Regions from separate parts of the Isoptericola haloaureus genome, predicted to be linked through region 3. Evidence: riboswitches for the same ligand, from Rfam matches in the RefSeq annotation. Region 3 holds a riboswitch; each other region holds the start of a gene.
The links. Region 3 has a riboswitch for S-adenosylmethionine ahead of V5O49_RS14035 (aminotransferase class V-fold PLP-dependent enzyme). Riboswitches for the same ligand answer to the same signal wherever they lie in the genome.

Region 1 (7,600 bases), 240 kb from region 3:
CGATGGCACCATCGTGGGAGCGAAGCCGTCGACGTCGACGCGTCTCATCGGCCGGAGCAGCGGCACGTCGCCGTCCTCGACGGTGCGGACCATGTCGTAGCCGTCCCAGACGTCATCGGCCTCTTCACCGTCAACGGCGTCCCGTCCGAAGATGACCTCGGTACCGAAGTGTCCGTCGGGCTTCTTGAGGCTGACGACAAAGTCTCTCGGGTACAGGTCCGCGGCCGAAGGGTCGATCAGCAGGTTGGCGAAAGGCGTCGCGGTGTAGCCGATGTAGACGCTGCGAGGCAGCCCGTTCATGATCTCGCGGATCAGAGGGTTGATCGTCTTCGTCGCGACGGTCGCCTGGTCCGCCTCATCGTCGATGATCAGCGTCGGGGTGTCCTCGAGGTGCTTCGATGCCTTCGCCAGCCAGGCAGCGAGCTTGCGCAGCCTCGTTGCGTTCTTCTTGACCACACAGAGCACGACGTTCTTCGAGCTCGGTCCGAAGAACCCGGCGGGGTTGCCCGTGGGCACAAAGTCCTGGTCGAGCGTCGTGAGGGGGTGCCAGTACCCCGGGTTGGGCTCGACGAGCTGCTGCTCCAGCCGGCGCTGCGTCTGACGTCGGAGCCCGTTGTGAATGCCCGAGAGCACGATCACGAACTTGTAGCCACGGTCAGCCGCCTTCGCAATGACGGCGGTGAAGTTCGTCGTCTTTCCTGACTGAACGTGTCCGACGACGAGGCCGCGGGACCGGAAAGTCTTCTCCTTGGGGTGATTCAAGAGCGAGACCACGCGAGTCGATGAGTCGTCCAGGACGTCAAGGCCATCGGTCCAACCGTCCGCCTTGAGCAGCTTCTCGACGGCCGGCCAGTAGCGGTCGTTCGCCCGCGGACCGGTGTACCAGGACGTTCGGCCATCCAGGGCGACCACCCGCGGCTCGTCCAGTTCTTTGATCTGCTGAGTCTCCGCGTCGAACCGAAGCCTGATGCTCTCGATGTTCTCAGCAGGCACTCCGAACGCCTGGAGGTCCTTGATCGCCTCGACCGGTGTCTTCGTCTCGAGCATGTTCAGGAACGCGGTGTACATCGGGTCGGGCGCAGTCACCATTAACACCTTTCATACGGCTTCGTGCGGTCATGACCCTATCTATGATTCGGGGCAACTCCCTGCCGCACACGGGTGAAACGATCGCGTGTCCAAACGCCAGCGGCGGTTGAACGCACCCTGCAGGGTCCTGTCCGCGCGTCGCGGTCTCCGCTCAACAGGCTGGTTCGCCGCGTACCTCCGCCCGAAGTACGGGCAGCCCGACTGCCCAGGGGCGGCGTCAAACCGCTCCAACACATGCATGTTTTCGCAGGTCATGATCAGGCCGGCAGCAGTTAGGATTGTTGGATGAGCCCTGACGCACTCTGCGTGCCACCGATCAAGGTCCTAGACCTGTTTGCTGGCTGCGGTGGCCTTACGGAGGGGTTCCACCAGTACCAGCCGGAGGGCTGTGCGCGGCCGGCGTTCCACACCGTGGGTGCTGTTGAGTGGGACGAGTCCGCCGCCGCGACGTACGCCCTGAACTTCGGCGGCACCGCGGCTCGTTCACGAGGTCTGGAGCCGCCGATCATTGCGCGTGCAGACATCAGGGAGTGGACGCCGCCATGGGGCCCCGGCGAGGTGGACGTGGTGGTGGGCGGCCCGCCTTGCCAGGGATTCTCGGGCCTCAACCGCGAGAAGGTCCGCGCCGAGCGGAACCAGCTCTGGCAAGAGTTCATCAAGGTGGTCGTTGCCCTCCAGCCGAAGGTCTTCGTTATCGAGAACGTCGACCGATTCCTCCGGTCTGTCGAGTTCCAGGACCTGAAGCAGCGTATCGGGGGTGCCGACCTGACGAACTACGAACTCGTCGACCCGTTGGCGGCCGAGGACGGGCCGACGGGCTGGGCGCGGGAACGCCACTACCTGCTGAACGCTGCCGACTTCGGTGCCCCACAGGCCCGACGGCGCGCGATCGTCATCGGCCGCCGCATCGACGTCGACCTCGAGCGAGATCTGTTGCGCTATCCCGAACCCACACACTCGAAGGACGGAGCAGACGGCAGGAAACGGTGGCTGAGCGTCGACCCGCTCTTCCGACAGACGGCCAAGCTCGCTCTGCGCTCAGACCTGCCGGATCGTGGGCCGCGACCAGTCCCCGGCGTCGAGGGTATGCATCGGGGACCGTTCACTGCCCGGGAACTCCACATCGGGCGCAACCCTGAGCCGCTCTCGCTCGCGCGATACCGAGCGATCCCTGCGGGAGGAAACCGGAAAGATCTGCGCGGCAGGTACTCCTGCCGTTTCGACGGCGGCGAGGAAGTCATCATCGAAAGATCCGGTGAGTATCGCGACGCCAGCGGCCATCTGGTGGTCGACGGTTCGTACCGCGTCGTCGCAAGTGGCAGCGTGACGCTCGTCCCTCTGACGGTCCGCCTCCTGGAGAAGGGCGAGCCGGCGGCTGGCGGACCCTCTGGACGCAGCAAGTCCGAGCGCTTCGTCGTCGCTGTCCGTACCGGGGGGAGCGAGCGCAAGGCGGAGCTCGAGTACCTCTCCACGCCGTCCTGGGATGCCCACGACACAGGATCGGGCGACGTCATGGGCCGGGCACGCATGGGCACCCCGTCCGTGACGATCCGCACCGAGTTCTTCAAGCCCGAGAAGGGCCGCTACCTGCACCCCACGGAGGACCGCCCGATCACCCATCTCGAGGCCGCCAAGCTTCAAGGCTTCCCAGCCTCGTTCAAGTGGTGCGGAAGCAGGCTCGACATCGCGAAGCAGATCGGCAACGCCGTTCCCATCCCGCTGGGCCGAAAGATCGCCGAGTCGATCTACGGGTACTTGGACCAGGCAAGGTCGGGAACCTCGGCTTGATCCGACGGCGTGCCGACGCGAGCATTGCCGGGCAAGGAGCAGGGCCCAGTGTCCTCGGGGCTTCGACATCACGCCAAGGCGCCACGAGCCTCCAACAAACCCAGGGCGATTCAGTGTCCCCTCACCGGGCGGCCTGATCAATCTTGTCGAGTCCTGTGCGCAGGTCGTCGGGTCGACCTCGATCCGTATTGGGCCACCGGCCCTCCCGCGAACACCTGGCCTGACGGTTGGAGCAGTTCGCTGCCGCCCACTGAGACTGCTCGGCCCTTCGGTCACACCGCCGGTGACCACCCCTCCGCCTTCTCGAGCCGCCGCCGTACGCCCTCGGCCCCGACCTCCTCGATCCACTCGCGATCCCCGACGACGACGAGCAGGGTCCGCGCCCGCGACAGCCCGGTGTACAGCATCTCCCGTGCCCGCTCGAGGTCCCGCACCCCGTTGACGGCCAGCACCACCACGGATCGCTCGAGCCCCTTGAACCCGAGGACGTGCCCGTAGAACACGTCCTGCTCGGCGAAGAACGCGTCCCAGTACTCGGCGTACCCGCCGAGCTCCACCTCGTTGACCTGCTCGGGGTGCCGCCGCCCGGTCGCGAGCAGCGCGACCGAGCCGGGCTCCCAGCCCTCGGCGAGCAGCGCCTCGACGGCGTCGTCCGCCGCCTCGACCGCGGTCTCGGCGGGCACGTCGACCACCCGCACGGGCGGCCCGTCGAGCCCTCGGGGCTTCACCACGTCGTCGGACAGCGCCCCGAAGACCTGCGCGATCTGCTTGGTGGACCGCAGGTTCTCGTCCAGGGTCACCGGCGTGAGCTCCAGCGGCACCTGGCCGTCGCGCGGAAAGACCCGCTGCGCGTCGTCGAGGAACACGTACACCCCGCCGGTGTCGGCGTCCCGCAGGCACCGCAGCAGGGAGGGCCACCACAGGTCGCCGAAGTCCTGCGCCTCGTCGACGACGACGGCGTCGAACAGCTCGTCCGGTCCGCGCAGCGCCGCGAGGCGCCCCAGCTCGGTCGGCAGGTGCCGCTCCCAGTAGTCGGGGTCGTCGTCGCGCCCGCCGACCGCGCCCCAGGAGACCGGCAGCTCGTGGAAGAGGCCGACGTAGGCGGGCTGGTCGCGGCGGGGCCAGGTCGCGGTGATCCGCTGGAAGTAGCGGCCGAGGCCCCGCGAGTAGCACAGCAGCGCCACCCGCTCCCCCGCCCGGGTCCGCCGTCGGGCCTGCTCCAGCGCCAGGTAGGTCTTGCCCGAGCCGGCGCCGCCGACCACCCGCATCCGCCGCACCTGCGAGAGGGCCCGCAGGATCTGCACCTGGTCACGGGTCATCTGCTCGAGCCGGGTCTCGTGCTCCAGCGCGCGCGTCAGGTGCTCCGACTGGCTGGGGAACCCGCCGGCCACGCAGGCGACGAGTCCGTCCAGCGCGTCCTCGTCCAGCGGGGCGTACCCCTGGCCGTGCCGCTCGATCGCGTGCTTGACGCGTTCCGCCACCCCGCCGGGGCTCTCGAGGTCGTCGCGCCCGATCACCATGTCCCGCGGCAGGTCGAACGAGTCCCACCCGCCCGAGACGTAGCGGTGCGGGAACGCCACGAGGTGCGCGGTGCGCGACGACGACGCCGGCTCGCCCCGCTCGCGCAGCAGCGCCTGCAGCACGTGGCGGGCGCTCTGCACCTGCCGGACCGGCTGGATGCGGTGCCGCGCGTCGCCGCTGCCCTGGTACCAGGACCCGCCGGACCGCTCGATGTACCCGCCCTTGACCTCGATGACGGCGATGCCGACGCCGGGCCAGGCGACGAGGAGGTCGATCTCGTACTCCTGGTCGTACTCCTGCAGGTTCACACCGTGGCAGACCACGACGTCGTCCGGGAGCTCCGCGCGCAGCGCCTCCCAGACCGCTCGCTCGGCTCCGCCGTCGTCCGGGAAGTCGGGCGTCGAGGGGTGCGTGCGGGGCATGCTCCTTTGGTACCTGACGAATCGTTTCAGGTCACGGACGTTCCAAGAGTTGGTGTGACGATTCACCTGATTTCACCCTCCCCGGGTCTTACAGCGAGCACATGTCCCGCTCCCGTCCATCTCCGCCACAATGGCCGCCATGCCGTCCTGCCCTGCCCACCGCCTCGCCCCGGCCCGACGCGCGGCCCGCACCGGTGCCGTCGTCGTCGCGGCGGGCCTCGCCCTCGCAGCCTGCTCCGCCGACGTGGCGCCCGCTCCGGACGCCGCCACGCCGGCTGCCTCCCCCGCGGAGACGTCGCCCGCACCGAGCAGCACGCCGACCGAGCCGTCGGCGGGCCCCAGCCCGTCGCCGTCGGACACCCCGAGCCCGCGGGCCCAGGAGCCCGAGCCGGCCGACACCCCCACCTACCCGTCGTTCGACCCGCACACCGACCGCGCCCTGCAGACCATCGCCGCGATGGAGGCGACTTTCGGCGCGGGCGCCTTCAAGGTCGAGGGCGACGACGACGGCACGCGCTGGAAGCTGGAGCTCACGCAGGGCGACGATCGCCTGAAGGTGAAGGCCGAGGCGGACGACACCGGCATCGCGACGACCGACACGAAGCGCGACGACCTCGGCGACGACGACCGCGAGGCCCTCGGACGCGCGCAGGTCAGCCTGAGCGAGGCGATCGTCCGCGTCGTCGAGTCCTCGGGCGGCGTCCTGGACAAGGCCGAGCTCGAGGAGGACGACGGCCTCGCCTACTGGGAGGTCGAGGTCGACCTCGGGGACGACGACGAGCACTACCGCGTCGACGTCGCCACCGGCACGCTCTCGCGGGACGCGTAGGGGCTGCGCACCGGCGGCCCCGGCGGTCACGCGGCCTCCCCCACCATCGGCGGGCGCGTGAGGTCGCCGTCGCCCTCAAGCCTGGGGACGACGTAGAAGCCGTCGGGCGTCTTCCAGTCGTAGACGACGACCGCGTTGACCTCCCGCAGACTCCCACGCCACGACGCCAGGCGGTGCCGGTCCACCCACCGCAGCCCGCGCCCGGCCTGGTCGCGCACCGCACAGCTCAACATCGCCAGGTGGTACGAGTTCCTGTGCTGCTCGTGGATCTCCCAGGGCAGCCGGGCGAGGACCTGCTCGTCGAGCTCGGGAAACATCTCTGCTCCTTCGTCCGGGGAGCCGGCCGACAGCCACCCGGACGCGCGAACGAGCCCGGAGGCCGTCGGCGACCCCGCTCTTCCCCGCGCCGGTCGGCGCGAGGCCGGTCTTCCTCCTGAGGCACCGTGCGCGAGGAGCGCGGTTGCCGGATCGGCACGCGGAGGACGTGTCGCCGATCACTCGTTGACCTGGGCAGATGTCTACCCGACACCGGAGGCGGGCCGCAACCGCGACGGCCCGCCCCGGACGTCCGGTCTCACTGCAGCGAGACCTCGACACCGCCGGAGAACGCCGAGTCGTGCAGCTCGAGCGTGGCGGGCGTCGCGTCCGTCGGCACGTCGAAGACGACGACGCCGTCCACGGTGTTACCCGGGTTGATCTCGTTGAGGAAGCTGTTCGAGTCGTCGAGGTAGATCGCCGCCTCGGAGTCCGCCGAGTGCGTGCGACCCTCGGTGTCGACGAGCTTCTGGCTGCTGCCGTCGAAGTACTGCGCCTCGTCGCCGATGTTCTCCACCGCCATGTGGACGAGCACGAACTGCCCCTGGGCCTCGGTGTTGAGGTACTCGTTCCCGATCTGCGCCACGCCGTCCTCGAGCTCGGTCACCGTGAACTCGAACTTGCCGTCGCGCGCGGCGTCGCCGAGCCCCGGCAGGTCCGCGGCGTCGGTGGCGGGCTCCTCCGCCTGCTCCTCGGCATCGGCCGCGTCCTGACCGTCCGCGGCCGCGCCGTCGTCGGTCCCGGCGTCCTGACCGGAGTCCTCGGTCGTCGCGGCGTCCTCGGAGGCGACCTCCGCCGTCGTGCCCGCGTCCGCCGGCGCCTCGTCGCCGCCACCGCCGAACGCGGCGCCGACGACGGCGATCCCGACGAGCACGCCGAGGCCGGTGAGGACCTTGTGGCGCGCGAACCAGCTCTTCTGCGGCCCCGGCTCGGGAGCCTGCGGCGCTCCGGACCCGCCCGGAGGAACGGGCTGCTGCGGGACCTGGCCCTGCGGGGCGGGCTGCTGCGGGGTCTGCGGAGACCACGCGGGGTGCTGCTGCTGGTCGGACATGATCGCTCCTTCGTCGAGCCGGTGATCGAACGAGATCGATCCTCGGCTCCGGGTGCCCGACGGCGGATCCCCCGGGCGGCTCGACCCACCGACCCGAACGGGGGAACCTCGGGCCGCGCTGCCGACCCGATCGGGTGATGACCGGCGTCGGAGGCGCGCCGTACGCTGCCCGGTATGTACCCGCCGTCGTCCAGCCCGGGAGGGCCGCCGCCGGGCCCTGCCAGTGGTCCGAGCGGCCCTGTGCCGGGCTACCCCGGCTCCCACGAGGGAGCCGCCGCGCCCGATCCGTACGCCGGCTCGTCCGCGGCGCCCTCCCCGGCCTCGTACGCCGGTGGGGCTGCGCCGTCGCCCTACCCGCCGTCGCCGTACCCCGGCCCGACGCCGTACCCGGGTCCGATGCCGCACGCGCCCTCCCCCGGTTCCCCGCCCGCCGGACCGACCCCGAGGCCGCCCGGCCAGGGGCGTCGCACGGCGAGCCGGTGGGGGTCGATCGGCGCCGTGGCGGTCACCTGGTTCTGCGCCGTCACGGGCGCAGCCTTCGCGGCACCGGCCGAGCTCACCAACACCCAGGTCGCCGTCTTCCTG
Region 2 (7,600 bases), on a different contig from region 3:
TCCTGCCGAGGTAGGCAAGATCCGGCCGAGGTAGGCAACGTCAGCCTGTCCGACGGCGGCGCCGACCCATCGTCGGGAGCCGGGGTGCGAGACTCGGGCGCGTGGCGACCTTCGAGTACGCGGTCGAGATCGAGCACCTGCTCGTGTCTCCCGAGCACGCCTACTTCGGGCGCCCCCGCGACGGCGCTGCGGACGTGCCGACGTCGGACCGGGACGAGGCGGAGGTCGTCGCCGGGAAGGGGATCGTGGGGGACCGGTTCTTCGGCAAGGCGGCGCACATGGATGCCGCGGTCACGGTGTTCGCCGCCGAGGCGCTCGAGGAGATCGCCCGCGAGCTGGGGACCGGGCCCCTCGACCCGCTGCTGACCCGCCGGAACGTCGTGCTTCGTGGAGCCGAGCTCGCGCCGCTCATCGGGCACGATTTCACGCTCCGGTCCCGGGACGCCGCCGTGACCCTGCACGGCGGCCGCCCGGCGAACCCGTGCGCGTGGATGGACCGCGTGCTGGCGCCGGGCGTGCACGCCGCGATGCGGGGTCGTGGGGGAGTGCGGTGCACACCGGTCTCCGACGGGGTGCTGCGGCGAGGATCTGCGGTGCTGGTCAGCCCCGTTGAGCTGGATCCGTCGCGCGCGGGGGAGGCCGTGCGGCGGCCGCGGCTTCCGTGACGTCCTGACCGGCGACGGCGGACGACCGGGCGTGGCCTGCACGGCGCGGGCTACGCTGGTCCCATGAGCGACTTCCAGGTCAACCGCGCCCCGCAGAACGACGCCCCCGGGGCCATGCTCGGGCGCGTCATCGTCTCCTTCGTGCTCTTCGTCGCGGGGCTGGTCCTCATCGGTGTCGGCGCGGTCGCCGACCCCTCGCTCGCCCCGTTCGTGTTCACCGGCGGCATCGTCGCGGTCGGGCTGGCCTTCGGCCTGCCGATGATCGGCGGCACCGAGCGCTGAACCCGAGCGCTGACCGCACGTCTGCTGTGGGCATGAAATCTGCAGTCCCGAGCCATCCAGAACTGCAGATTTCATGCCCACAGCGGTGAGCGGGTCACGCGACGCTGAGTGGGTCACGCGATGGTGAGCGGGTCAGACGGTGCTCCGCACCTGCTCCACGAACGCGGTCACCCGTGAGGTGAGCCCGGCGATGCGTCGCTCGACGACGGCGGCACGGGCGCCGTCGTCGTCGGCGCCGGCCTCGGCCAGGGTCGGGCGACGCCGCACGTTGCGTGAGCACCGGAAGTCGGTGCAGATCAGCGTGCCGATGGTGTTGCCCTTGCGGCCGGACGCCCCGCCGCGCCGGGCGACGAACATCGCGACGTCGCCGGGGTCGCCGGCGTGCTCGCACCAGGCGCACATCGCGGAGCGCCGGGCGCCGGTCTCGGGGGCGCGCAGGATGATGCCCGTCGGTGCGCCGTCGATCTCGGCGACGACGTAGGCCGCGAGCGGCTGCTTGCGGTCGCGCCAGCCGAGGTACTCGAGGCGGTCCCACCGCTGGCTGTCGAGGTCGGGCGGGAGCAGGCGCTGGCGCTCGCTGCGGGTGGCGTTGACGAGGGCAGCGCGGAGCTGGGTCTCGGTGAGGGGAGTCATGGGTCGGCTTTCGGTGAGCGGGGTCAGGGCAGGCTGGAACCCGGGCCCCGCGCCGACCGGCCGATCCCGGCCGTCAGCGTCGTGGGGCCCGCGGGGCGGCGTCGGCCGAGCAGGCCTCGGCGGCCACCCCGCTCCCTGTGACGCGCTGCATCACTCGCTCCTCGATGTCGGACTCTCCGGTGGCCCACCCGGACGGCGGGCCACCTGCGATCGTCACACAGGCGGCCCGCCGCGTCCAGGCCGTTCTCCCGAGCCGTCGGCCCCGCGAGCGGTCAGAGGCCGGCGCGCACCGTCCGCGCCGCCTCGACGAGGTGCCGCAGCGACGGCTCGACCTCGGCGTACCCGCGGGTCTTGAGCCCGCAGTCGGGGTTGACCCACACCAGCGCCGGGTCGATCGACGACGCCGCGAGGCCGAGCAGCTCGGTGACCTCCGCCGTCGACGGCACCCGGGGGGAGTGGATGTCGTAGACGCCGGGGCCGACGCCGCGGGCGTACCCGGCCTCGTGCAGCTCGGGGACGACCTCCATCCGCGAGCGGGCCGCCTCGATGGAGGTCACGTCGGCGTCGAGGCCGTCGATCGCGCCGATGACCTCGCCGAACTCCGAGTAGCACAGGTGGGTGTGCACCTGGGTCGACGCGGCGGCCCCGGCCGTGGCCAGGCGGAACGACCCCACCGACCACGCCAGGTAGGCGGGCTGGTCCGCGCGCCGCAGCGGCAGCAGCTCGCGCAGCGCCGGCTCGTCCACCTGGACGACGGCGGTCCCGGCGGCCTCGAGGTCGCTCACCTCGTCGCGCAGGGCGAGCGCCACCTGGTTCGCGGTGTCCGCCAGGGGCTGGTCGTCGCGCACGAACGACCAGGCCAGGATCGTCACCGGCCCCGTGAGCATGCCCTTGACCGGCTTCGACGTCAGGGACGCGGCGTACCGGGTCCACTCGACCGTCATCGGCGCCGGGCGGGTCACGTCGCCCCACAGGATCGGCGGGCGTACGCACCGCGACCCGTAGGACTGCACCCAGCCGAGGTCCGTCGTCGCGAACCCGTCGAGCAGCTCGGCGAAGTACTGGACCATGTCGTTGCGCTCCGGCTCGCCGTGCACGAGGACGTCGAGGCCGACGTCCTCCTGCAGCGCGACGACGCGGGCGATCTCCTCGCGCATCGCGGTGCGGTAGGCGTCGTCGGCCAGCTCGCCCTTCGCCCACGCGGACCGGGTCCGGCGGATCTCGGCGGTCTGCGGGAACGACCCGATCGTCGTCGTGGGCAGCAGCGGCAGGTCGAGGCGGTCGCGCTGGGCAGCGACGCGCTCGGTGTGCGCCCCCCGCTCGAAGTCGGCCGGGGTGAGGGCAGCGAGGCGCTCGCGCACGGCGGGGACGACGACGCCGGCCGCGGCGGCGCGGTCGGCCAGCGCGGCGCTCGCCTCGTCGAGCTCGGTGCGCACGGACTCCGGTCCGTCGGCGAGCGCCCGGGCGAGCACGGTGACCTCGACGACCTTCTGGTCGGCGAACGCCAGCCACCGGCGCAGCGCCGGGGTGCGGCCCGCCCGCTCGGCGGCGGGGCCGGACCAGGTCTCGTCGTCGACGTCGTGCGGGACGTGGAGCAGGGACGTCGAGGTGCCCGCGGCGAGCGATCCGGCGCCGAGCCCGCGCAGGGCGTCGAGGGTGCCGAGCCGCGCGGCGAGGTCGGTGCGCCACACGTTGTGCCCGTCGACGACGCCGGCCACGAGGGTCTTGGACGCCAGGCCCGGCACGGTCCCGTCGGGGCCGGACCCGGTGGGCACCGCACCCTTGACCAGGTCGACCGCGATGGCGTCGACGTCGGTCGCGGCCAGCAGGGCCAGGCCGTCGCGGGCCGGGGCACCGTCGGCGCCCTCGGTGGCCAGCCCGCCGAAGGGCGCGGCGACGAGGAGGCGCGGCCGCTCGGGGATGACGTCGAGGGCGTCGTCCGCCGACGCGGGCGCGAGGTCGGTCGCCAGGGCGCGGTAGGCCGACGTGATCGCGGCGTCGATGCGTGCGGGGTCGGCGTCCACGGTGTCCGCCACGAGCACGGGCTCGTCGAGCTGGACCCACGGCACGCCCACGGCGGCCAGCGCCCGCAGCAGCTCGGCGTACGCGGCCACGACGTCGTCGAGCCGGTCGAGCGGGTGGAACCCGTCGCCCGCGTCGTCGGCCGCCTTCGACAGCGCGAGGAACGTCACCGGGCCGACGAGCGTCGGGCGGGTGGTGACGCCGGCCTCCTTGGCCTCGGCGTACTCGCGCACGATGCGGTGGTCGGCGAACGAGATCGGCGTGGACTCGCTGATCTCGGGGACGAGGTAGTGGTAGTTCGTGTCGAACCACTTGGTCATCTCCAGCGGGGCGTCCTCACCACGACCGCGGGCGACGGTGAAGTAGCCGTCCAGGTCGAGGGAACCGTCCTCGTCGTCGATCAGGTCCCGGAACCGGGACGGCACGGCGCCGAGCAGCGCGACGACGTCGAGCACCTGGTCGTAGTACGAGAACGACCCGGGGACGGAGCCGTCGTCCGGGTCGAGCCCGAGGGCGACGAGCCGCTGCACGGTCTCACGGCGCAGCGCGCCGGCGGCGACCTCGAGGTCGACGACGTCGGTGCCGCCGGCCCAGTAGGCCTCGACGGCGCGCTTGAGCTCGCGGCGCCGGCCGATCCGCGGGTAGCCGAGGATCGTGCCGTGGGCGAACGGTGTGGTGTCGGTGGGGGTCGGAGAGGTCATGAGCAGTCCTTTCGCGGGCACGTGGGCGGCCTCTGGGGACGACGGCGCACCCCGGCGTCGCGGTGGGCGGCGCGGGGGAGCGGGACGTCGGCTCAGGGGACGGCCGGTGCGGGGGTCGGGATGCTCGGTACCCACGGCCGGCCGGCCAGGTCTCGGACGTCGGGCGCCGCGTCGTCGGGCGTCGTCGTCCGGCCGCCGAGGTGAACACCCTCGAGCAGGTCCAGAGCGGGGCGGTACTTGTTGAACGTGTACACGTGCAGGCCGGGGGCGCCGGCGTCGAGCACGCGCTGGGCGAGCTCGGTGCCGTACGCGGTCCCGTAGGCGTACTGCGCCTCCGGGTCCGGCCGGGCGTCCAGGGCGTCCAGCAGGTGCTGGGGCGCCTGGACGCCGGTGAGCTCCTCGACACGACGGAGCCGGCGCGGCTCGGTCGTGGGCAGCAGCCCGGCGAGGATCGGGATCGTCACGCCGGCCGTGCGGGCCTCGGCGACGAAGTCGGTGTACGAGTCGGCCTCGTAGAAGAACTGGGTGATGGCGAAGGAGGCGCCGGCCTGCTGCTTCTCCAGCAGGCGGTGCACCTCCTGGGTGCGGGTCGTCCCGGCCTGGACGTTGCCGTCGGGGAAGGTGGCCACCGCGATCGTCAACGGGCGGGCGGCGCCGCGCACGGCGGCGGCCGGGTCCGCGGCGCAGCGGCGGGCCTCGACCTCACGCAGCAGGTGCACGAGCTCCACGGCCGAGTGCACGCCGCCGGCCGGGGGGCGCCAGTCGGGCTGGTCCTGCGGCGGGTCGCCGCGCAGCGCGAGGAACGACCGCACGCCGGCCTCGAGGAACTCGTCGACGACCTCCGAGACGTTCTCCCGCGAGGCGCCCACGCAGGTCAGGTGCGCGATCGGCAGCACCGGAGTGCCGGCCAGCAGGCGGGAGACGACGTCGCGGGCGGTGTCGCGGTCGCCGCCGCCGGCGCCGTAGGTCACCGAGACGAAGTCGGGGCGCGCGGCCACGAGCCGGCGTGCCGTCTCCCAGAACCTGGGTGCGGCGTCGGGCCGCCGCGGCGGCATGAGCTCGAAGCTCACCGTCGGGCGGTACGGGTACGTCGGTGCCTCGGCGACCATGCGTCACTCCATCGGGCCTGGTGTTGAGCACCTTCGTCCTCGGGAGGCTTCCGTCGGAGAACGGGTTGCTGCGGCGTCGTCGAGCCAGGACTCTCGGCCGCTCTGGATGGCTTGTCGTCCGACCCTACGGGGCAGTTCACCTCGCGGACAAGCAATGTCGCATGGTGAGACGAATGTGGTGGGGTGGCTGAACGGGGGGAGGCGACTCAGGGGACGAGCACGACCTTGCCGTCGCTCCGGCCGCTCTCGACCAGCGCGTGGGCGCGTGCCGCGTCGTCGAGCCGCAGGACGTCCCCGAGCGTCGTGGTGAGGTCGCCGCGCGCGAGGGCGGCGACGTCCTCCGCCAGGGCGTCGCGGTCGCGCCGGGCGCCGGAGCTGAAGGTGACCCCGAGGTCGGCCGCCGCCGGGTCGGCGATGGTGACGATGCGCTCCGTCCCGCCGCGCAGCGTGATCGAGTCGGGCAGGACGCCCGCGCCGGAGGTGTCCAGGACCGCGTCGACGCCCGACGGCGCCAGGTCGCGCACCCGCTCGACCAGGCCCGGCCCGTAGGTGGTCGCCGTGGCGCCGACCGTCGTGACCCGCTCCTGCTTCGCCGGCGACGCGGTGCCGATCACCGTCGCACCCCGGCGCCGGGCGAGCTGCACGGCGAGCTCGCCCACCGACCCGGAGGCGCCGTGCACGAGCAGGGTGTCGCCGTCGGCCACCCCGAGCGCGCGCAGCGTGCGGCGTGCCGTCTCCGCCGAGACCGGCACGGTGACGGCCCGGGTCGGGTCGAGGCCGTCCGGGACCGGGGCGAAGGTGGAGGTCAGGGCCAGCTCTGCGTACCCGCCGGTGTCGGCGAACCCGACGACGCGGTCACCGGGCTGCACGCCCGTCACGCCGTCGCCGACGGCTTCCACGACGCCCGCGACCTCCAGACCGGGCACGGCGGGGAACTCCGGCAGGGGGACGCCGGGGATCCGGGCGGCGCGGGTCTTGAGGTCCCAGCCGTTGACGGCGGCTGCCTCGACGCGCACACGGACCTGGCCGGCGGTCGGTTCCGGCGCCGGGACGTCGGCGGGGTGCAGGACCTCGGGTCCGCCGAGCTCGGTGAACACGATCGCACGCACGGGTTCCTCCTGGGGGCTGCGGACGGCAGGTCCGTCGAGCGTCTCACGTCGACGCGACGAGTCGCCGACGGACGAGCGGCCAGGGGCGGCGCCGCAGCGCCGACAGGGCCCGTCGGGCCCTGGGCCGTAGGGTGGGGGCCATGGAACGTGAAGAGCGCCTGGCCGTCTTCCTCGACTACGAGAACCTGGCGCTCGGCGCCCGGGAGCACCTGGGTGGGATGCAGTTCGACTTCGGCCCGATCGCGGACGCCCTGGCGGTGCGTGGCCGGGTGGTCACCCGCCGGGCGTACGCCGACTGGTCGTACTTCGACGAGGACCGGCGGATGCTGACCCGCCACCAGGTCGAGCTCATCGAGATGCCGCAGCGCATGGGCGCCTCGCGCAAGAACGCCGCCGACATCAAGATGGTCGTCGACGCGATCGAGATGGCGTTCGAGCGCGACTACATCACCACGTTCGTCATGTGCACCGGCGACTCCGACTTCTCGCCGCTGGTCACCAAGCTGCGCGAGCTCGACAAGAACGTCATCGGCGTCGGGGTCGAGAAGTCCACCTCCCGCCTGCTGCCGGGTGCCTGCGACGAGTTCCTCTTCTACGACCGCCTCGAGGGCGTCGACGTCCCCGACGAGACCGAGCAGACCTCCCGCAAGAAGTCGTCGGGCAAGCGCTCCGGAGGCTCGACGACGCGTGGTGGCGGACGCCGCAGCACGGCGTCGTCCCCGGCCACCGAGACCGCCGAGGCGCCGGCGTCGGCCGCGAAGAGCCGCAGGAAGAAGACCGAGCCGACCCCGGAGCCCGCGCCCGCACCCGCCGTCGAGCCCGAGCCCGCCCCGGCGCCCGAGGTCGACGAGGACGACACCCCCGCCGTCGAGCCGGCGACCATGGAGGTCAAGGTCGCCCAGACGCTCGCCGGGCTGCAGGCCTCCTCGTCCGGGTCGGTGACCGCCTCCCAGCTCAAGCGCACCCTGGTGCGCAAGGAGCCGACGTTCAGCGAGTCCGACTACGGGTTCCGGACGTTCACCGAGTTCCTGCGGTACCTCGCCGACCGCGACTTCGTCGTCCTCTCCGACGGCCCGTCG
Region 3 (7,600 bases):
CAGTGACGGCGGCGCCGCCGCGCACGGCCGACGGCCGCGAGCTGCGCGTGGAGACCCAGCCCGGGCTGCCCGGGCTGGGCGGTCTCTACGCGCGCGGCGCGGCGGCGTCGGGCCGGATCGCCGCGGGCCGCGCGCTGCCGTCCCTGCCGGTCGTCGGCGAGGGCCGCTCCCCGGACGGGCAGCCGGGGACCGCCGGGTCCGACCTGTCGCTGCCCGACGTCGCCTACCGGGTCTCCGGGGTGGGCACCGACGACCTGGAGCGGCACCTGCACGACTACCAGCGGCTGCTGCACGAGCCGGTGAGCAGCACGCTGCCCGCCGGGTACCTGCACGTGCTCGCCTTCCCGCTGGGCACCGCGGTCATGGTGCGCGGCGACTTCCCGCTGCCGCTGCTCGGCATGGTCCACGTGGCCAACCGGGTCGACGTGCGGGGGCCGGTCGTCCTGGGCGACGTCCTGGACGTGCGGGCCTGGGCGGAGAACCTGCGTCCGCACCGCCGCGGGGTGCAGCTCGACCTGGTGGCGGAGGTGCGCCACGACGGCGCGGACGCCTCGACCCCGCCGGTGTGGCGCGGGGTGTCGACCTACCTCGCCAAGGGGTTCGAGCTGCCCGCGGAGGGCCCGCCCGGGTCGTCCGGTTCGGCGTCGTCCGGCTCCGGGTCGTCCGACGAGTGGACCCCGCCGCTGCCCACCGGCCGGTGGACGCTGGGGCCGGAGACGGGCCGTGCGTACGCGGCCCTGTCCGGGGACCGCAACCCCATCCACATGTCGGCGCTCTCGGCCAAGGCCTTCGGGTTCCCGCGGGCCATCGCGCACGGGATGTACACCGCGGCGCGGGCGCTGGCCGACGTCGGCCCCGGACGCGGGGACGCCTACCGGTGGACGGTGGAGTTCGGCAAGCCCGTGCTGCTGCCCGGCACGGTGGACGTGGCGATCACACCCGGCGAGAAGGACGGGTCCGGGTACTCGTACGTGGGCTGGAACGCCCGCAAGGGACTGCGGCACCTCTCCGGCGGGGTCACCCGGCTGTAGGCGGGTCGGTCCGGTCAGGCGGAACCGACACGGACAGCCCGGGCGTGGCGGGCTGGAGCTCCGGCCGGTCACGGACCGACCACAGCAGCACCAGGAACCAGATCAGGACCGCGAACGTCGCCACCAGGCCCACGGCCACGAGCACACCGCCCCCGAGCAGGCCCCACGAAGCCAGGTCCGCCGGTGCCAGCAGCGCCGACCCCACCGATGCCAGGGCGGCCACGGCCGCCACACCGCTCACGGCCACGGTGACCACGATCTCCGCCGTCCGCACCCGGCGGGCCCGCCGGGCCACCGGCGCGTCGTGCTCCAGCACCCGGGCGATCCCGGTGCAGGTGGCGACCACGACGACGGTCTGCGCCACCAGTACCAGCCCGCCCAGCACCTGGGTCGTGGTGTCGGGCACCGCTCCGGGGACCAGTTCGGCGACCGAGGCGAGGCCACCGAGCACCCCTGCCCACGCTCCGACGGCGAACCCGGTGCCGCGGGGAGCCAGTGTCCCCAGGCCACGGGCGACCAGCGCCCAGCCGACCAGGTCCACCACGAGGTCGAACCCCTCGATCTTCAGGTCCACGGCGACGACGAGCAGGCCCCAGAGCACGAGCAGCAGCGGTCTCATGCGCGGAACATACCGGACAACCAGCACCGGTCGGGCGTCCGGTGAATCACCGGCGTAGGGTCGGGCGCATGGACGCCCTGCACGAGCAGACCGCCCTGGAGCTCCGTGACCGGCTGCGCGCCGGTGACCTCACCCCGGGCGAGGTGACCGACCACTTCCTGGAGCGCATCGCGGCACGCAACGCCGAGCTCGGTGCGTTCGCCCACGTCACCCCGGACGCCGCCCGCGAGCGTGCGGAGGAGCTCGCGTCCGACGCGGCGCCGCCGTCGGGCACCCTGTGGGGCCTGCCCACGGGCGACAAGGACCTGTGGAACCGGGCGGGGGTCCCGAGCGGGTTCGGGTCGCGCGCGATGGCCGGCTTCGTCCCCGAGGAGTCCGACGACGTCGTGCGCGACCTCGACGCCGCCGGGATCGTCAGCCTGGGCAAGACCGCCACCCCCGAGCTCGGCTTCCCGGCGTACACCGAACCGGTGGCCGGCCCCGTGGCGCGCAACCCGTGGGACCTGACGCGGGGCGCCGGCGGCTCCAGCGGCGGGGCGGCCGTCGCCGTGGCCGCCGGGCTGCTGCCGTTCGCCCCCGGGTCCGACGGCGGAGGGTCCGTCCGCATCCCGGCCGCGGCCTGCGGGGTGGTCGGCCTCAAGCCCTCGCGCGGCCTGCTGCCGGCGGGTTCCGGCATCGAGGGGCTCGGCGGGCTCGTGGTCAACGGGCCGATCGCCCGCACGACGGCGGACGCGGCGCTGCTGCTGGAGGGGATGCTGCGCCGCACGCCGGACGGGCACGTCGACCACCGGTTCACGCTGCGCACCCCGGCGGCGCACGCCGGGGCGTACCTGGAGGCGGCACGCACGGGGGTGGCGCGTGAGCACGGCGGGGTGGTCGGCGGCCACGGCAGCCGGTTCCGCGTCGGCGTCACCACCTGGAACGCCTGGCAGTACTACTACGACGTCACCGTCGACCCGGAGGCGCGCGCCGCGCTGGACGCCGGGGTCGACGCGCTGGCGGGTCTGGGTCACGGCGTCGAGGAGCACACCTGGGAGCCGGTGCCCGAGTTCGGCGACGCCTTCCGCAGCCTGTGGATGGGCGGCGCGTCGGCGGTGCCGATCGACGACGACGCCGTGCTGGACCGGCTCGAACCGCTGACGTCGTGGCTCGTCCGCCGTGGACGGCAGGTGGGTGCCCGCGAGCTCGCCGAGGCGCTGGCGACGCTGACGCAGTTCGAGCGTCGACTCATCGCGGGCCTGGGCGAGCTGGACGCCGTGATCACCCCGGCCCTGGCCATGACGCCGCGGCCCGTCGGCTGGTTCGACCCCGAGGACGCGGACCGCAACTTCGTCCAGCAGTGCCAGTACACGCCGTTCACGTCGTGGTTGAACGTGGCGGGGCTGCCGGCGATCACCGTGCCGACGCACTGGACCGACGACGGGCTGCCCATGGGCGTGCAGATCATCGGACGCCCGGGTGGGGAGCTGACGCTGCTGGCGCTGGCCGGTCAGCTCGAGGACGTGCTGCGCTGGCCGGAGAGGCACCCGCCGGTCTGGTGACCGGCACGCGACCGCCGAGATCGACTCACCCGGACCGAGATCGACGTACCGTGCGTCGATCTCGGTCCGGGTGAGTCGATCTCGGCGGTCGAGAGGTGAGGAGGTCGGGTCAGGCGTCCTCGGGCAGGCAGCCGAACGCCTCGTCGCCGCCGGGACCCGCGGTGGCGAGCAGGCCGGCCAGCCCCGACCCCTCGGGGACGGGACGCGGGTCGTCGACGACGATCCACAGGCCGTCGACGACGTCGTAGCGGGCCTGCGGGCCGTCGGCCACGAGGGCGGCGACGGCGGCGACGAGCCGCTCCACCTCCTCGCCGGCGGTGCCGACGCCGACCGAGGAGCGCACCGCTCCCGCGCCGTAGCCGAGGCGGGACAGCAGCGGGTGGGCGCAGAACCGGCCGTCGCGCACGCCGATGCCGTGCTCGGCCGAGAGGTAGGCGGCGACCTGGCCGGGCTCGTACCCGGCGACCGTGAAGGTCACGACACCGACGGTGTCAGGGGCGTCGGACCACAGCCGCACGACCTCGACCCCGGCGATGCTCTCCAGCCCGTCGACGAGCCGGGCCCGCAGCGCGTTCTCGTGGGCGCGCAGCGCGTCGGCGTCGAGGGCGGCCAGCGACTCGCACGCGGCGGCGAGCGCCACCGCGCCCAGCACGTTGGGCGACCCGGCCTCGTGGCGGGCGGGCCCGTCGTGCCAGTCGGTCCGCTCCACCCGCACGCTGCGCACGGCCCCGCCGCCGGCGAGGTAGGGCGTGCCGGTGTCGAGCCAGTCGCGGCGGCCGACGAGCACGCCGGCGCCGAACGGTGCGTAGGTCTTGTGCCCGGAGAAGGCGAGGTAGTCGACACCGGTCTCGGCCAGGGAGAAGCGGCGGTGCGGCACGAGCTGGGCGCCGTCGAGCAGCACCCGCGCGCCGGCCGCGTGGGCGGTGGCGACGACGTCGGCCACGGGCAGCGTCTCCCCGGTCACGTTGGAGGCACCGGTGACCGCGAGCAGGGCGTACCCGCGGCCCGCGGCGAGGCCGGCGGCGAGCTCGTCGCGGATCGCCGCCACGGTCTCGGCGACGGTGTCCCGCCCGGTGACGACGGTGGCGTCGGCAGAGCGCTGCCAGGGCAGGAAGTTCGCATGGTGCTCGACGTCGAGGACGAGCACCCGGCCGGGCGTGCCGTCGTCGGACGCGGGCACGCACCCGGCGAGCAGGTTGAGCGCGTCGGTCGTGTTGCGCACGAGCAGCGTGACGTCGTCGTCCCGCGCGCCGACGAACTCGCCGATCACGCGCCGGGACTGCTCGTACAGGGTGGTGGACACCTGGGAGAGGTATCCGGCACCGCGGTGCACGGAGGCGTAGAGCGGCAGCGTCTGCGTGATGCGGTCGGCGACGTCCTGCAGCGCCGGGGCGGACGCGGCGACGTCGAGGTTGGCGTAGGGCACCCGGCGGCCGTCCACCAGCGGTGCGGGGGTGTCGTGCCCGACGACGGGCAGCACCGGGGCCAGGTCGCCCACGGTGGGGGTCCCCGGACAGGCGGGGGTCTCGGCGATCGCGGTCATGGCGTCCTCCCTCTGCGTTCCGGGGAGCTGCCTCCCCGCGCTTGCCCGACGCCGGTCGGCGTCGTGCCTGGTCGTCACCCGGGGCACCCCGCCGCGAGGGGAGGGTTGCCGGCCAGCGAGCCGGGGCTTGGCGCTGGCGCTCTTGACCTGCCGTCAGGTTCACCGATCGGGGATTCCGTGTCAACCAATGGGCGAGCCTTCTCAGGATCTGGGACGCGGGGGTCCGCCGGGGCCTACCAGACGGCCGGACCCTCGCGGTCGAAGAACCCGCCGGTCGGCCCGTCGGCGCCGATGGACGCGAGGCGCACGATCACCTCCGCACCCTCCTCGACGGTCTGCTCCCCGCGGTGCTCGGTGAGGTCGGTGGGCGTCGCCCCGGGGTCGACGGCGTTGAACCGGATGTCGGGGAACGCCGCCGCGTACTGCGACGTGACCATGACGAGCGCGGTCTTCGAGGCGTTGTAGTCCAGGAGCGGGAACGCGGACTCCGGACGTCCGGGGTCCCGCGTCGCCGCCAGCGAGCCCATGCCGCTGCTCACGTTGACGACCACCGGGGCCTCGCTGCACCGCAGCAGCGGCAGGAAGGCTCCGGTGACACGCACGGGGCCGAACACGTTCGTGTCGAACGTGTGCAGCATGTCGTCGCCGGTCACCTCGTCGATGCGGCCGAGCTTGGCGGCGCCGCGCACCCCGGCGTTGTTCACCAGGACGTCGAGGCGCCCCTCCTCCGCACGGACGTGCTCGGCGGCGGCCCGGACGGAGTCGTCGTCGGTGACGTCGAGCCGGACGAAACGCGCACCGGTCTCGTGCGCGGCGTCCGTCCCGCGCCCGACGTCCCGGGCGGCGAGGTAGACGGTGTGGCCGTCGCGGAGGAGGCTGCGGGTGGTCTCGAGCCCGAGACCCTTGTTGGCTCCGGTGACGAGGGCGATGGACATGGTGGCTCCCGATGGTCGTGGTGAGGTCGTGCCGTCGGGTCCAGCCTCCGGCCGGCGAGGCCGCACAGGCAGTACCTCGCCGAGCCGGTGGACAGCGGGTACCAGGCTGCGGGACGCCAGGGTGCGCATACTGGAGCGGTGAGCCGGCAGACGGAGCTGGGGCGTTCGCTGCACGCCTGGCGGGACCGGACGGATCCTGCCGCCGCGGGTGTGCCCGCCGTCGGTGTGCGTCGGGCGCCAGGGCTGCGCCGTGAGGAGCTGGCCCGGCTTGCCGGCCTGTCCGTGGACTACGTGGTCCGGCTCGAGCAGGGTCGGGCCACGTCCCCCTCGACCCGGGTGCTGTCGGCGCTGGCCCGGGCGCTGCGCCTGACGACCGCCGAACGCGACCACCTCTACCTTCTGGCGGGCCATCAGCCACCTGGTCCGGGCCACGTGTCGGACCAGGTCCCGCCGGGCGTGCGCCGACTGGTCGACCAGCTGCACGCGGCACCGCTGAGCGTGTACGACGCCGCCTGGAACCTGGTGCTGTGGAACCCGTTGTGGGCCGCGCTCCTCGGGGAGGCCGTCGGAGGGCCGGGCCGCGAGCGCAACCTCGCCTGGAGGCACTTCGTCGGGCTGCCGTCACGGGTCCGGCGACACCCGGAACAGGACGACGCGACGGCCGCGGCACTGGTCTCCGACCTGCGCGCCGCCATGGTCCGCTACCCCGCCGACGGCGCCCTGCGTTCGATGGTCGACGACCTGCGCCGCGACCGCCGCCGGTTCGCGCACCTCTGGGACAGCGGCGTCGTCGGCGTCCACGCGTCGCACACCAAGGCGGTCCACCACCCCGTCGTCGGCCTGCTGGAGCTGGACTACGACGTGCTCGCCGCCCCCGGGAGCGACCTGCGTCTGGTCGCGTGCACGGCCGCACCGGGGAGCGAGGCCGCCGAACGCCTCGACCTGCTGAGAGTTCTCGGCACCCAGGAGATGGCCCCGGAACGAACATGACCACGTGACGAGACGCCCGTCCCGACGGCTGGACGTCGTGTCGTACGATCGCGGTGACCATCCCGAGCGGCCGAGTGACGTGGCACGTCGACGCCGCAGCAACCCGCGGGGGCGCGCAGCCCCCGGACACGGTGCTACCGCCACGACCGATGGGAGGAGTGCCATGAACGCACCGATCGAACCCCGACCCGCCGAGGGCTACGCCGGGGACCTGACCCCGCAGCAGGCGTGGGACCTGCTCGCCGACGACCCCGGCGCCGTCCTGGTGGACGTGCGCACCGAGGGCGAGTGGCGCCTGATCGGCGTGCCCGACGTCGGCTCCCTGGACAAGCAGGTCGTGTTCAGCCAGTGGGTCACCGGCGACGGCCGGCCCAACCCCGCCTTCCTGGCCGAGCTCGAGACCGCCGGCGTGACGACCGACCGGGCCGTGATGTTCCTGTGCCGCTCCGGCCAGCGCTCGATCGGCGCGGCCCGCCTGGTGACGTCGGCCGGGTACGGCCCCGCCTACAACGTGCTGGAGGGCTTCGAGGGGCCCGTCGGCCCGCTCGGCGCCCGCGACCAGGCCGGCTGGAAGGTCCGCGAGCTGCCGCACACCACCTTCACGGGGCAGAGCCGGTGAGCCGCACCGAGATCCCCACCGGCCCCGGTGCCAACCCGGTCGCCCACGGCGGCTCGGGCCGCGGCCCCCTGCCCGACGGCGTCCGCCCGGCCACGCTCGCCGTCCGTGGCGGGCACCGGCGCAGCGACTTCGAGGAGATGTCCGAGGGGCTCTTCCTCACCCAGGGGTACACCTACGGCTCCGCCGCCGACGCGGAGGCCGCGTTCGCCGGCGAGACCTCGCGGTTCATGTACTCGCGCTACGGCAACCCGACCGTGCACACCTTCGAGGAGCGGCTGCGCCTCGTCGAGGGCGCCGAGGCCTGCTACGCCACCGCGACCGG

Region 1: linked by a shared signal. The riboswitch ahead of V5O49_RS15100 (hypothetical protein) and the one ahead of V5O49_RS14035 (aminotransferase class V-fold PLP-dependent enzyme) in region 3 are both predicted to bind S-adenosylmethionine.
Region 2: linked by a shared signal. The riboswitch ahead of V5O49_RS02530 (methylenetetrahydrofolate reductase) and the one ahead of V5O49_RS14035 (aminotransferase class V-fold PLP-dependent enzyme) in region 3 are both predicted to bind S-adenosylmethionine.

What each region holds. Positions count from the first base shown of each region.
Region 1 is NZ_JBAGLP010000118.1:1,083,694-1,091,293, forward strand. Features, by position in the region: gene V5O49_RS15080 (Z1 domain-containing protein) at 1-1,086, opposite strand, end outside; gene V5O49_RS15085 (DNA cytosine methyltransferase) at 1,375-2,877, shown strand; gene V5O49_RS15090 (nuclease-related domain-containing DEAD/DEAH box helicase) at 3,150-4,820, opposite strand; gene V5O49_RS15095 (PepSY domain-containing protein) at 4,960-5,649, shown strand; gene V5O49_RS15100 (hypothetical protein) at 5,676-5,966, opposite strand; SAM riboswitch class IV at 6,038-6,156, opposite strand; gene V5O49_RS15105 (DUF4352 domain-containing protein) at 6,224-7,015, opposite strand; gene V5O49_RS15110 (sensor histidine kinase) at 7,514-7,600, shown strand, end outside.
Region 2 is NZ_JBAGLP010000105.1:120,228-127,827, reverse strand. Features, by position in the region: gene V5O49_RS02550 (MOSC domain-containing protein) at 102-665, shown strand; gene V5O49_RS02545 (hypothetical protein) at 729-947, shown strand; gene V5O49_RS02540 (FBP domain-containing protein) at 1,080-1,580, opposite strand; gene metE (5-methyltetrahydropteroyltriglutamate--homocysteine S-methyltransferase) at 1,853-4,303, opposite strand; gene V5O49_RS02530 (methylenetetrahydrofolate reductase) at 4,396-5,412, opposite strand; SAM riboswitch class I at 5,418-5,525, opposite strand; gene V5O49_RS02525 (NADP-dependent oxidoreductase) at 5,619-6,521, opposite strand; gene V5O49_RS02520 (NYN domain-containing protein) at 6,662-7,600, shown strand, end outside.
Region 3 is NZ_JBAGLP010000118.1:843,797-851,396, forward strand. Features, by position in the region: gene V5O49_RS14015 (3-oxoacyl-ACP reductase) at 1-6, shown strand, start outside; gene V5O49_RS14020 (MaoC family dehydratase) at 3-1,031, shown strand; gene V5O49_RS14025 (hypothetical protein) at 1,018-1,650, opposite strand; gene V5O49_RS14030 (amidase) at 1,719-3,191, shown strand; gene V5O49_RS14035 (aminotransferase class V-fold PLP-dependent enzyme) at 3,301-4,734, opposite strand; SAM riboswitch class IV at 4,767-4,882, opposite strand; gene V5O49_RS14040 (SDR family NAD(P)-dependent oxidoreductase) at 4,968-5,669, opposite strand; gene V5O49_RS14045 (helix-turn-helix domain-containing protein) at 5,808-6,659, shown strand; gene V5O49_RS14050 (rhodanese-like domain-containing protein) at 6,823-7,278, shown strand; gene V5O49_RS14055 (O-succinylhomoserine sulfhydrylase) at 7,275-7,600, shown strand, end outside.